3 regions of the Roseibium sp. AS2 genome follow, and region 2 is predicted to be linked to each of the others. Evidence: predicted binding sites of a transcription regulator. Region 2 holds the regulator's gene; each other region holds the start of a gene.
What was found. Region 2 encodes LexA, which represses DNA repair genes until DNA is damaged. Its sites were predicted from a motif close to TGTTCNNNNTGTGTTCNG; they were not measured.
Positions count from the first base shown of each region.

Region 1: parE (DNA topoisomerase IV subunit B) is a predicted target of LexA. The motif match lies at 1,671-1,688, and genes of this name have one in related genera.
Region 3: WNZ15_RS00425 (PA0069 family radical SAM protein) is a predicted target of LexA. The motif match lies at 2,085-2,102, and genes of this name have one in related genera.

Region 1 covers NZ_JBBMQN010000007.1:167,795-171,594, forward strand. The annotation lists gene WNZ15_RS20280 (hypothetical protein) at 1-311, shown strand, start outside; gene WNZ15_RS20285 (tetratricopeptide repeat protein) at 324-1,181, opposite strand; gene parE (DNA topoisomerase IV subunit B) at 1,781-3,800, shown strand, end outside.
Region 2 covers NZ_JBBMQN010000008.1:51,875-55,674, reverse strand. The annotation lists gene WNZ15_RS21320 (acyl-CoA synthetase) at 1-487, shown strand, start outside; gene WNZ15_RS21315 (hypothetical protein) at 484-1,359, shown strand; gene lexA (transcriptional repressor LexA) at 1,507-2,217, shown strand; gene WNZ15_RS21305 (ComEC/Rec2 family competence protein) at 2,254-3,800, opposite strand, start outside.
Region 3 covers NZ_JBBMQN010000001.1:95,466-99,265, forward strand. The annotation lists gene WNZ15_RS00410 (PLP-dependent aminotransferase family protein) at 1-480, opposite strand, end outside; gene moaB (molybdenum cofactor biosynthesis protein B) at 668-1,225, shown strand; gene WNZ15_RS00420 (glycosyltransferase) at 1,318-2,013, opposite strand; gene WNZ15_RS00425 (PA0069 family radical SAM protein) at 2,124-3,257, shown strand; gene WNZ15_RS00430 (ribonuclease HII) at 3,303-3,800, shown strand, end outside.

The DNA of each region.
Region 1 (3,800 bases), on a different contig from region 2:
CCGCTGCCCAGAACGTTTCATGCACCTGCCGCTACCAGGGCGCGGACTACGGGCTGGGCGATTCCATCTGCCTGAAAAGTCCGGACGGAATGCGCATGGCAACCTGCGACATGGTCCTGAACAACACATCGTGGAAATTGAGCGATGCCCCCTGCCCGGTCAGCCGGGTGCCAGGGCACGATGGCGACCACCCGCCCGAAACACCTTGGACGGCGCCCCGGCTCGAGACCGGCCTTCTTCAGGCGGATTTCAGCCGTGCACATGCCGGTGCGTCCGGGCTCCCGGGCGGAGCCGACAGGCCCCGGTTGTGAACGGTGTGACGACTATTGAGAAGGCAGTTGCTGCGCGGTGAGGACGTCCGGCCGGTTCTGCTGCAGCCAGCCATCGGCCAGCGAACGGGCCATCTGGCGAACGGGTTCCGGCGATACGGCGAAATACTGTTCATGCATGGTGTTGATCCACGCCGCCTCGGTTCCCTGGGCCTGCTGACGGGCAACGGTCATCCACATCAGCCCGCGCGCTTTCTTCTTGTCCGACGTGCCAATGGCGTAAAGCGTTTCCCCGAGCCGTGCCTGGGCGCCGACATGCCCTTTCAGAGCGGCCAGATTGTACCAGCGAACGGCCATGCGATAATTTGAGCTCTGATACATCCGGCCCAGTTCGTACTGGGCGCCGGCATCGCCGAAATAAGAGGCGGCATGGGTGAAGATCTGCCTTGCCCTGGCCTCGTTTCTCGGGATGGCGCCGTCTATGCCGTCCAGGTAATAGGAGCCAAGTGCAACGAACGCACTGGAAACGAAAGGAGCATCCGGCGCATCCGGACGGTCGTCGCCATGTTCCCGCACGATCTGACTGTAATATTTGAATGCCTTCAGGTCGTCTTCCTTGACGCCGTCGCCCTTGGCATACATCTCGCCGAGTTTCCAGGCGGCCATGGGCTCGCCATTCTCGGCGGCGTATTGCAGCGAACCGAGGGCGGCTGTCTTGTCGCCGGAATAGTACTGGCGTGCCCCTGCGCGCAGGGCTTCCATCGGCGACAGGTCGTCCGGACCGATTGTCCTGTGCGGCGCCGGCTGGCCGTCGAATGCACCCGCCGGTCCGGCAAGTGCGATGACGATCAACGCGCCGAGCACAGTTCCGGCCTTGCCCATGCGTCGAAGCATCGTGCTTTTGTTCAGCATCCCTGTCACACAATTATCCGTCGGCAACGACTTGTCCTTCCGACGGACACTCTTGTTTTTTGTCCGCGCCATGCGCATTTGAAGTCTCTCACCCCTGCCAGGCTAGGCCCTTCAGGGTCGTTTTCCGGTTTGGCCCAAGATGGCCGATCATTTCGTTCCAAGTTGGGCTGCTTTGCGCCCAACTTGGATCAATTCCGGGTCTTTAGGTTCAGGCGCCGCCCTGATCGAGGCGGTCCCTCATGCATGGCCCGACTTAATTCATGTTAACGGGTGACCGCCAAAAATGGCCGAACATGGGCAATGGAATGTATTCGGCCATGCCGCGAATGACTCTGCCGGCAAGTGTTGCTGAATTGGCACATTCCGATAAACCCCTCTCCCGATGGTTCCCGCTCATCACACCATGCCCGGGTTGACGAAGGGTTGCCGGAGCCGACAATTCCGCTTCAGGTCTGTTGAAAACGGGGGCTTTTGGCTCAAAACCTTTCCCGTTCTATCTTTGTCCTTCAAACTCTCTCTCGATTCGGTGTAGGTAACAGCGCTGATCATCGGGAAACCGGTACCCAGCATTCAACAGGCGATACGGCAGGCGACACGGAATGAGTTCAAAAGACGATCTATTTGCCGGCAACGCGGCGGTCTCCGCACCTATTGCGCAAGACCCGCCCGCTCCAAAGCCGCAAAAAGCACGTTCCGTTGCACCTGTGGAAGTGCCCGATGACTATTCCGCGGCCGATATCGAGGTCCTGGAAGGACTTGAGCCTGTCAGACGGCGCCCCGGCATGTATATCGGCGGAACCGACGAAAAGGCGCTTCATCACCTGTTCGCGGAAGTCATCGACAACTCCATGGACGAGGCCGTAGCCGGCCACGCGACCTGGATCGATGTCAGCCTGACAAGCGACGGCTATCTGACCATTACCGACAACGGACGCGGGATCCCTGTCGATCCGCATCCCAAGTTCAAGGACAAGTCCGCGCTCGAGGTCATCATGACCACCCTTCATGCCGGCGGAAAGTTCGACAGCAAGGTCTACGAGACATCCGGCGGCCTTCACGGCGTCGGCGTGTCCGTGGTCAACGCGCTCTCCGAGGAACTCGTCGTCGAGGTGGCCCGCAGCCGCAAGCTGTACCGACAGGTGTTCCGCCGCGGTCAGCCACAGGGGCCGATCGAGCTGGTCGGTGACACTCAGAACCGGCGCGGCACGCAGGTCCGGTTCAAGCCGGACGAACAAATTTTCGGCAAGGGGGCGCACTTCAAGCCTGCGCGCCTTTTGAAGATGGCCCGGTCCAAGGCCTATCTATTCGGCGGTGTCGAGATCCGCTGGCACTGCACGCCCGACATGATACCGGAAAAAGACGAAACGCCGGCGGAAGCCGTCTTTCATTTTCCCGGTGGCCTCCGGGACTTTCTCGAAGAGCGTCTGCAAACCGAACGGCGTGTCGTCGACGAGGTCTTTTCCGGGCGCACCGACAATGCCGGAAAGCACGGCTCCGTCGAATGGGCGGTCAACTGGTTCGCGGGTGACGGGTTCGTCAATTCCTACTGCAACACGGTGCCTACTCCCGAAGGCGGCACGCATGAAGCCGGTTTCCGCTATGCGCTGCTGCGCGGCCTGAAGGCCTATGGCGAACTCACAAACAACAAGAAGGCCTCGATCATAACCGGTGACGACGTGATGACGTCGGCCGGCGGCATGCTGTCTGTCTTCATCCGCGAACCGGAGTTCGTCGGCCAGACCAAGGACAAGCTGTCGACCAACGAGGCGACCCGCATCACGGAAGTCGCGGTCCGCGATGCCTTCGACCATTGGCTGACGGCTTCTCCCAATCAGGCCAACAAACTTCTGGAATGGGTGCTCGACCGCGCGGACGACCGCCTGCGCAGGCGGCAGGAAAAGGATGTGGCGCGCAAGACCGCCGTGCGCAAGCTGCGCCTGCCGGGCAAGCTCGCCGACTGTTCCGCCAATCAGGCGGACGGCACGGAATTGTTCATCGTGGAAGGAGACTCCGCCGGAGGCTCTGCCAAACAGGCGCGCAACCGCTCGAACCAGGCGGTGCTGCCCCTGCGCGGCAAGATCCTCAATGTCGCCAATGCGGGGCGCGACAAGCTGGTCGCCAACCAGCAACTGGCCGATCTTGTCCAGGCTCTCGGGTGCGGCAGCCGCTCCCAGTACCGCGACAGCGATCTGCGTTACGAAAAGATCGTCATCATGACAGATGCGGATGTCGACGGCGCCCATATCGCCTCGCTGCTGATCACGTTCTTTTACCGGGAGATGCCCGAACTGATCCGCACCGGTCATCTGTTCCTTGCCGTTCCTCCGCTCTACAGGCTCAGCCAGGGCGGCAAGACACTTTATGCGCGGGACGACGCCCACAAGGACGAGTTGCTGGGAACGGTCTTCAAGGGCAAGTCGAAGGTGGAGATCGGGCGCTTCAAGGGCCTCGGCGAAATGATGCCTGCGCAGCTCAAGGAAACAACAATGGACCCGAGCAAGAGGACAATGCTGAAGGTTGTTGTTGCGGAAGATACAATCGCCGACACGAATGACACGGTGGAGCGCCTCATGGGCAACAAGCCGGAGGCCAGGTTCAAGTTCATTCAGGATAATGCCG
Region 2 (3,800 bases):
GCCGCCACACCGGACCGGGGAGGTCTGCGTCATCGGCGCGGCTGTCTGTGCCGGTTATCTAGACGACGATGCCGCCAATGCAGCCTCCTTCCGAAACGGCTGGTTCCGCACGGGCGATATCGGCCACATGGACGCGCAGCGGTTTCTGTATCTGACCGGCCGAGCGTCGGACATGTATATTTCCGGCGGCTCCAACGTCTACCCCAAGGAAGTGGAAGAGGTCCTGCTCGCCCATCCGGCGATTTCGGAAGTCGCCATACTCGGTATTCCGGACCCGCAATGGGGCGAAGTCGGCCTGGCGGTATGCGTGACGGCGGATGGCGCCACACCGGATCCCCAGGACCTCACCGCGTTCCTGCAGGACCGTGTCGCCCGATACAAACTGCCCGCCCGCTATCTCTTCATCGCGCAGATGCCGACCAGCGCCTATGGCAAGGTCACGAAGAAACTGGTGCGCGACCATCTGGACGAGAAGGGTCTTCTGTGAGACGGCCCGCCCCGATCAGCCTCGCGGACATCCGGCATCCCGGACCCGCAGCCACGGACCGCAGCCCCGGCATGACCTGCCGCGCGGACCCGATCTCGCTTGAGCTTGACGGCGGCGCGCCCCTGATCGAAGCGCTGGGCAGCTTCGCCGACCAGAAGGGGTGCGGCTCCGCGGTGCTCGACCTCGGTGGACTGGCGCTGGCGCCTTTCGATTATGTCATGCCGGACCGGGCCATCGACGACCGTCACGCCGCCTGGTACAGCGACACGAGAACCTCCGGCGGCGCCGTTCTGGACGAAGCCGTGGCCATCCTCGGCTGGAAGGACGGTCAATGGTTTGCCCATATCCACGCATGCTGGCACGAAGGCGGCACCGGCCATCTCGGCCACTTGCTGCCGCAAACGCTGGCAACGGCCGAGGCCGCGCGGATCACGGGCTACGGCATTAAGGGCGCCAAATTCGAAGCCGCGGAGGATCCGGAGACCGAATTCACCCTGTTTCGGGTCAGACCGGACGACCTGCGGGCCTCGACCAGGCCTCACAACGCCCTCATCACCACCCTCGCGCCGTTCGCTGACCTGCATGACAGTGTGACAGCACTCGCCGCGGCTCTGGCGGAACCGGACTTTGAGGTTTTCGGCCTCGGCAGTCTCGCCGGCGCGGCGTTCCGGGAAACATCCCCGATGACCGGCCTGATATCGGAAATCCTTGTGCGGTCCGGCGCGGGAAAAACCGGCGACACGCCGCTCAGGCTTCCCGTACGTGGCGTCGATCTGGAGGGAGCCCTTCACCAGGGTATCGTGCGCCCCGGAACCGCACCGACACTTGTTACCTGCGAGCTCCTGATCAGGGGCACCGCAGTGCCGGAGTGACCCCTTGGGCGGGCGAACGTGCCGCCACGACCGGCGTGCAGGTTGATCAGGAACAGTAAGAGAACATTTACCCTTGCAGAACACAATGGGAACAGGTACCATGTTCTTGATTTGTACCAGCCTATTTCGCGGCCAGGGGATACCGACATGTTGACGCGCAAGCAGTATGAACTGCTCATGTTCATTCACGAAAGACTGAAGGAAACCGGTGTTCCGCCGTCTTTCGACGAAATGAAGGACGCGCTGGATCTCAGGTCCAAATCCGGCATTCACCGCCTTATTACCGCCCTGGAGGAACGTGGCTTCATCCGGCGCCTGCCCAACAGGGCCCGGGCCATGGAAGTGGTCCGCCTGCCAGACTCGATCGCGCCGGGTCTGGGCGCGCCGCGCGCACGCGGCAGTTTCTCTCCCGAAGTGATCGAAGGCTCGCTTGGCAAACCGGAGTTCACCAAACAGGTGGAAGAACCGGTGTCCGCCGGGACGGAAATCCCGGTCATGGGCCGCATTGCCGCCGGTGTTCCCATCGAGGCCATCCAGACCCACAGCCATTCGATCACCGTGCCGCAGGAATTGCTTGGCAAGGGGGAACACTATGCTCTTGAAGTGCGGGGCGATTCCATGATCGAGGCCGGCATCCTCGACGGCGACACCGTGCTGATCCGCCGGACGGATAATGCGGACAGCGGAGATATCGTCGTCGCGTTGGTGGATGAAGAGGAAGCAACGCTGAAGCGACTGCGCAAGAAGGGAGCCTCCATTGCGCTGGAGGCTGCTAACCCGGCCTATGAAACGCGTATCTTCGGCCCTGGCCGGGTCCGCGTTCAGGGACGGCTGGTCGCTCTCTTCCGCCAATATTGAGCGGCAACGCCAGACAACGCCCGGCAATGCCGCCGGTCAGTCCTTATCGGCACGCGCGGCGCGGCGCAGATATGCGCGCGTCACCGTTCCCTGCCTGTGCCATGGTCTCGGCGGATCCGGAATTGCGTAGATCACTCTGCTGATCACGGGAGCCCGGCCGTTTCGGTTTTGATCGACCGGAAGCGGTGGCGCTGGTGCCTCTGCTTTTCCATTTTCTCTTTCTTTTCCTTGCTGACCGGACATGCTCGCGCGTGGTCCGTCCGCTGACAGCCAGATGGAAACAGCGCCCCTGGAGGTTCTGACTTCCGGGCCAAGAACCAGTCGCGCACGGCAGTCTTCCTGCACGATCTGATCGCTCACGATAATATCCGCATACCGGCAATCGTCATCCGAAGCCTCCAGGGTTTTCGGCAAGGCGATGGCAACAGACCTCTCCTTTGTCCCGGTGCGCTCACCGGCAACCGAATAAGCGTGCACAACACATCCGAGCGGGTCGCACCGCCTTTGCTCCGAATTCATCTTGCGCGATCCAATCGCGTCCGGCGAAACCCCTTCGTACTGGAACCAGAGTTCCGTCAGGAAGGCGGACTTTCGACCGGAAAACCGTAGCAGACCGCCGTCATCACGCGCCGCGACACGACCGCCGGAGGCGGCGATCTGAATGTCCGGCGGACGCGAGTCGACGGCGATGAGGATTCCCGCCGCCAGCGGCAGCGCCGCGCACAGACGTGTGCGCCCGGGCAGCAGCAGCCCGGTGAACAGGGCGCAGAGCAACAGCAGCGCCGCCGCGCCGTCCAGCCTGCCTGTCACCCCGTCACCCGCATCGAGCCCGGCGGTGAATTCAGCGATCTTCAGGAGCACGGATACGCCGAACGACATGACGGCCAGAGGCAGTCCCGCCAGACCGAATGGCATCAGCACGAGGGCAAGCACCCCCATGGGCATGACCAGAAGCGAGAACACCGGCATTCCCAGCATGTTGCCAATCAGCCCGTAAGGGGCGACCCGTCCAAAATGATGCGCGCCGATGATCCCGGTCGCCAGACCGGCCACAAGCGCGGTGATGAACAGCCCCGCGCTCCATTTTGCCAGATGCGACATCAGCAGCTTCAGGCCTTCCGGTCGTGCGGCCCGGGCCGTTAGCTCCCGGTCGCGCCGGCGCCAGAGATCATACACCGCGACCAGGCAGATCACTGCGGCAAAGGACATCTGAAATCCGGGAAAAAACAGGCGTTCGGGCGCAATCAGCAGCAACGCCAGACCCGCGATCGCGACACTGCGCAGAGTAACGCCGCGCCGGCCGACCAGGATACCCAGGAAGACAATCGCAATCATTAGGAACGACCGCTGCGTCGCCACGGCCGCACCCGAGAGCACCAGATAGACCACAGCGGCGGCCAGCGCGGCGAGAGCCGCCCACTTGTGGATCGGCCAGCGAAGGGTCAGTGCCGGGACGCTCGCCAGCAACAGCAGAACAGCGCCATAAGCACCACCGGCAAACAGAGCCATGTGCAATCCGGAAATCGCCAGGATATGCGCCAGCCCCGCGGCGCGCAAAACCGCTTCCTGCTCCTCGGTGATGC
Region 3 (3,800 bases), on a different contig from region 2:
GCGCGCCGCATAGTCGGTGACGTCCCGGTTCGCGCATGGATCGAGGCGGTCGAACCGGGGTTCGTAGGCGTTGAATGCCTGCAGCGCACCAAGATAGGTGGGCCATTGCACCAGGGCCGTGTCGCCCTCCGACAGGAACAGCTTGCCAATATAGTCCAGTCCCTGCTGGGAGCCGGAAGTGATCAGGATATTGCCGGGATCGCAGTCAACGCCGAGGGTGCGCATGTGGCTCACGATCCAGTCGCGCAACCGGGGACTGCCTTCGCTGACACCGTATTGAAGGGCCCGGCCGGCATCGGGTCCGCCGAGGATGTCCTGGTAGGCCTGCCTGAATTCCTCCGCCGGAAACAGATTCGGATCAGGGATGCCGCCGGCAAAGGAGATCACGTCCGGCCGGTCCAGGAGTTTCAGAAGTTCTCGGATTTCCGAGGCGCTCATCCGGCTGGCGCGCCGGGCATAGAGGCTGTCCCAGGTGGTCATGTTCGGCTCTTTGGCTGTTTTTGGTCTTGCTATTTAAGTCAATAATACTGACCTATCTATTTAGCAAGTGTCTCATTCTTGTTATTTTTTGTAATTTTATTGCGCTACAGGTTTCCGGTCGCAATTGCCGATGCCTCTGGAACCTGCGCCAGCAATCGCCTATCTGTTGACGACAAAGGAGAACGCCATGCCCCGTCTGGACGATACGCGCCCGTTCATCCCGCTCGACATTGCGGTTCTGACCGTGTCCGACACGCGCAAGCTGGAAGAGGACCGGTCCGGCAGCATTTTGGCGGAAAGGCTTGCAAAGGCGGGCCACCGCCTCGCGGACCGGAAGATCGTGACAGACGACGTGCCGGCCATCCGGAAGATCGCGAAGGACTGGATTGCGGATCCGGGTGTCGACGTGATCATTTCCACCGGCGGCACCGGTTTCACCGGCCGCGACGTGACGCCTGAAGCGATGGAACCCCTGTTCGAAAAGCGCATGGACGGTTTCTCGGAGGTCTTTCACCGGATTTCCTACGACAAGATCGGCACCTCGACGATCCAGTCCAGAGCCACCGGCGGCGTCGCCGGCGCCACCTATATCTTCGTGCTGCCGGGATCTCCGGGCGCCTGCAAGGACGCCTGGGACGGCATCCTGATGTGGCAGCTCGACTACCGCCACATGCCCTGCAATTTCGTGGAAATCATGCCGCGGCTCGACGAGCACCTGAAACGCGGCAAGCTGCGGGAGGCCTAGGCCCGGACAGGGCAAGCCAAGAGCCTGAGATTCCCTCAGGCGCCATTCGTTCGAAAGACGGGCAGTCCCCTCGCCGGGGCCGAGTGCCGGTTTCAGCCGTGCAGCTTGACCGCGACGCTCGCGGGGATGCGCAGCATGCCGACGCAAAAGCGTGCCAGGGACTGGCGGAACCGGGAGAGCACGCTGTCGTCTTCCGCATCACCGGACGAAACGGCAGCCGCTCGCAGAAACACCAGCCGCCCGCGCCCGATGCGCTTGGCGATGTCCAGGTCTTCCAGTTCCGGCAAAGGCCTGTGTCCGCCGAGCTTCTGATAGAAGCTGCGCGAGATCAGCAGGCCCTGATTGCCGTAGGGCATGCCAAGTAGCTGGGAGCGCAGGGCCGCAATGGTTTCGCTGATGCGGGCGCCAAAGCCGAAGGCTTCGTAGCGGAGGCGGAAACTTGCGGCGGTGCCGGGACCCTTGCGCGCACGCGCGGCTCTTTCGACAAAAGCCTGCGCCTCGTGATGCCAGCCGCTTTCCAGCAGCGTTTCGGGACGCAGGAACAACAGCCAGTCGCCACGCCTTGAAAGAGACACGCCATAGGCAAGGCGCTCGCTGCGCGGCGCGCCCTGGCGGCAGGCCCAGGTGCAGCCTGCGGCATCGGCGACCATGTCGGTGTTGTCGGTCGACCCGCCATCCACAATGATGACTTCGCGCACGACACCTTCCGCCGCCGCCGGTACCAAAGCCGAGAGGGCGTGCACCAGCTCGGTTTCTGAATTCTTTGTCGCGATGATGACACTTATCATGAGCCCGAGTTTTACATGAAAAATTTCAAAGTGCGAGAGAGTCCGCTTGTGAAAGCTCTGATTTAGGCTAATGTTCCCGCTATGTTCTTTTCTGATTACGGAACGCCTTGATGAATGCCTTCAGACACTCCCTGCCCGCGTCGCCAGCGGCAGAGCCTTCCGCATCGGAAGCCGCAAGGCTGGGTGAGGAGCGCCGCCGCGGCCGGGGGGCGGCTCTCAACAAGAGCGGGCGTTTCGAACCGGTTGCCAGAGAGGACTTCGACGACGGCTGGGACAGCCTTGACGACCTGCCGCCACTCAAGACGGAGATCCAGGAGGAGCGCGCGCGCACCATCATCACCCGCAACGAGTCTCCGGACATCTCCTTCGACCGGTCGATCAATCCCTACAGGGGATGCGAGCACGGCTGCATCTACTGCTTCGCCAGACCCAGCCACGCCTATATGGGCCTGTCTCCCGGGCTCGATTTCGAAACCAGACTGTTTGCCAAGCCCAATGCCGCGCAGCTTCTGGAACGCGAACTTTCCCGTCCCGGCTACATCCCGCGCGTCATCGCCATCGGCACCAACACCGACCCCTATCAGCCGATGGAGCGCAGTTACAAGCTGATGCCCGAAATACTGGAGGTTCTGGAGGCCTGTTCCCACCCGGTCGCGATCGTCACCAAGTCGGCCCTGGTCACCCGTGACATCGACATTCTCACCCGCATGGCGAAACGAAATCTGGTCAAGGTCGCGCTATCGGTGACGACGCTGGACAGGAAACTCTGCCGGGCAATGGAGCCGCGGGCTTCCGCACCGCACAAGCGGCTTGGTGCCATCAAAGCCCTTTCGGAAGCAGGCATTCCAACGTCCGTCATGATGGCACCGATCATCCCGGCGTTGACGGACAGCGAAATCGAGGCCCTGCTTGAGGCCGCGGCCGAACACGGTGCGGCGGAGGCCGGCTATGTCCTGCTGCGCCTGCCGCGGGAAGTCTCCGAACTCTTCCGCGACTGGCTGCTGCGCGAGCGGCCGAACCGCTACCAGCATGTGATGAACCTGATCCGGTCCATGCGTGGCGGCAAGGATTACGACGCCAAATGGGGCGAGCGCATGCGCGGACGCGGTCCCTATGCGGACCAGATAGGCAAACGCTTCTCGCTCGCCGCCAAACGTCTCGGACTCAACCTGCGCCGCAAGAAACTGAATTCGGACGACTTCGTCCAGCCGCAAAAAGGCGGTGTGCAACTGGACCTGTTTTGATCCGGCGACTTGCGGAAAGGCTCGGGTGTCTGCAGGTTTGACGGCATGCCACACACTCCGACCCTTTTCGATCTGCCGTTCCCCGATCAGCCGGACCTTGACATTGAACGCCGGCATGCCGCAGCGTTCGACGGATTTCTCTGCGGTGTGGACGAAGCCGGACGCGGTCCCTGGGCGGGACCTGTGGTCACCGCGGCCGTCATGCTGGACTATAACCGGGTTCCGAAGGGGCTGAACGATTCCAAGAAACTGACCGAGGCCCGGCGCGAGGCGCTGTTCGAGGAAATCGTTGCCAGTGCGCATGTGTCGGTTGCCAGTGCGTCACCTGCGACGATCGACCGGCTGAACATTCGCGCGGCAACCCTTTCGGCGATGGTTCGGGCGGTCACACTCCTGGCCGCCGTTCCAGCTTATGTGCTGATCGACGGGCGGGATGTTCCGGCAGGATTGAAATCACCGGGGCAAGCTCTGGTAAAAGGCGACGGCCGCTGCCTGTGTGTCGCTGCCGCCTCAATTGTCGCCAAGGTCACCCGGGACCGGATG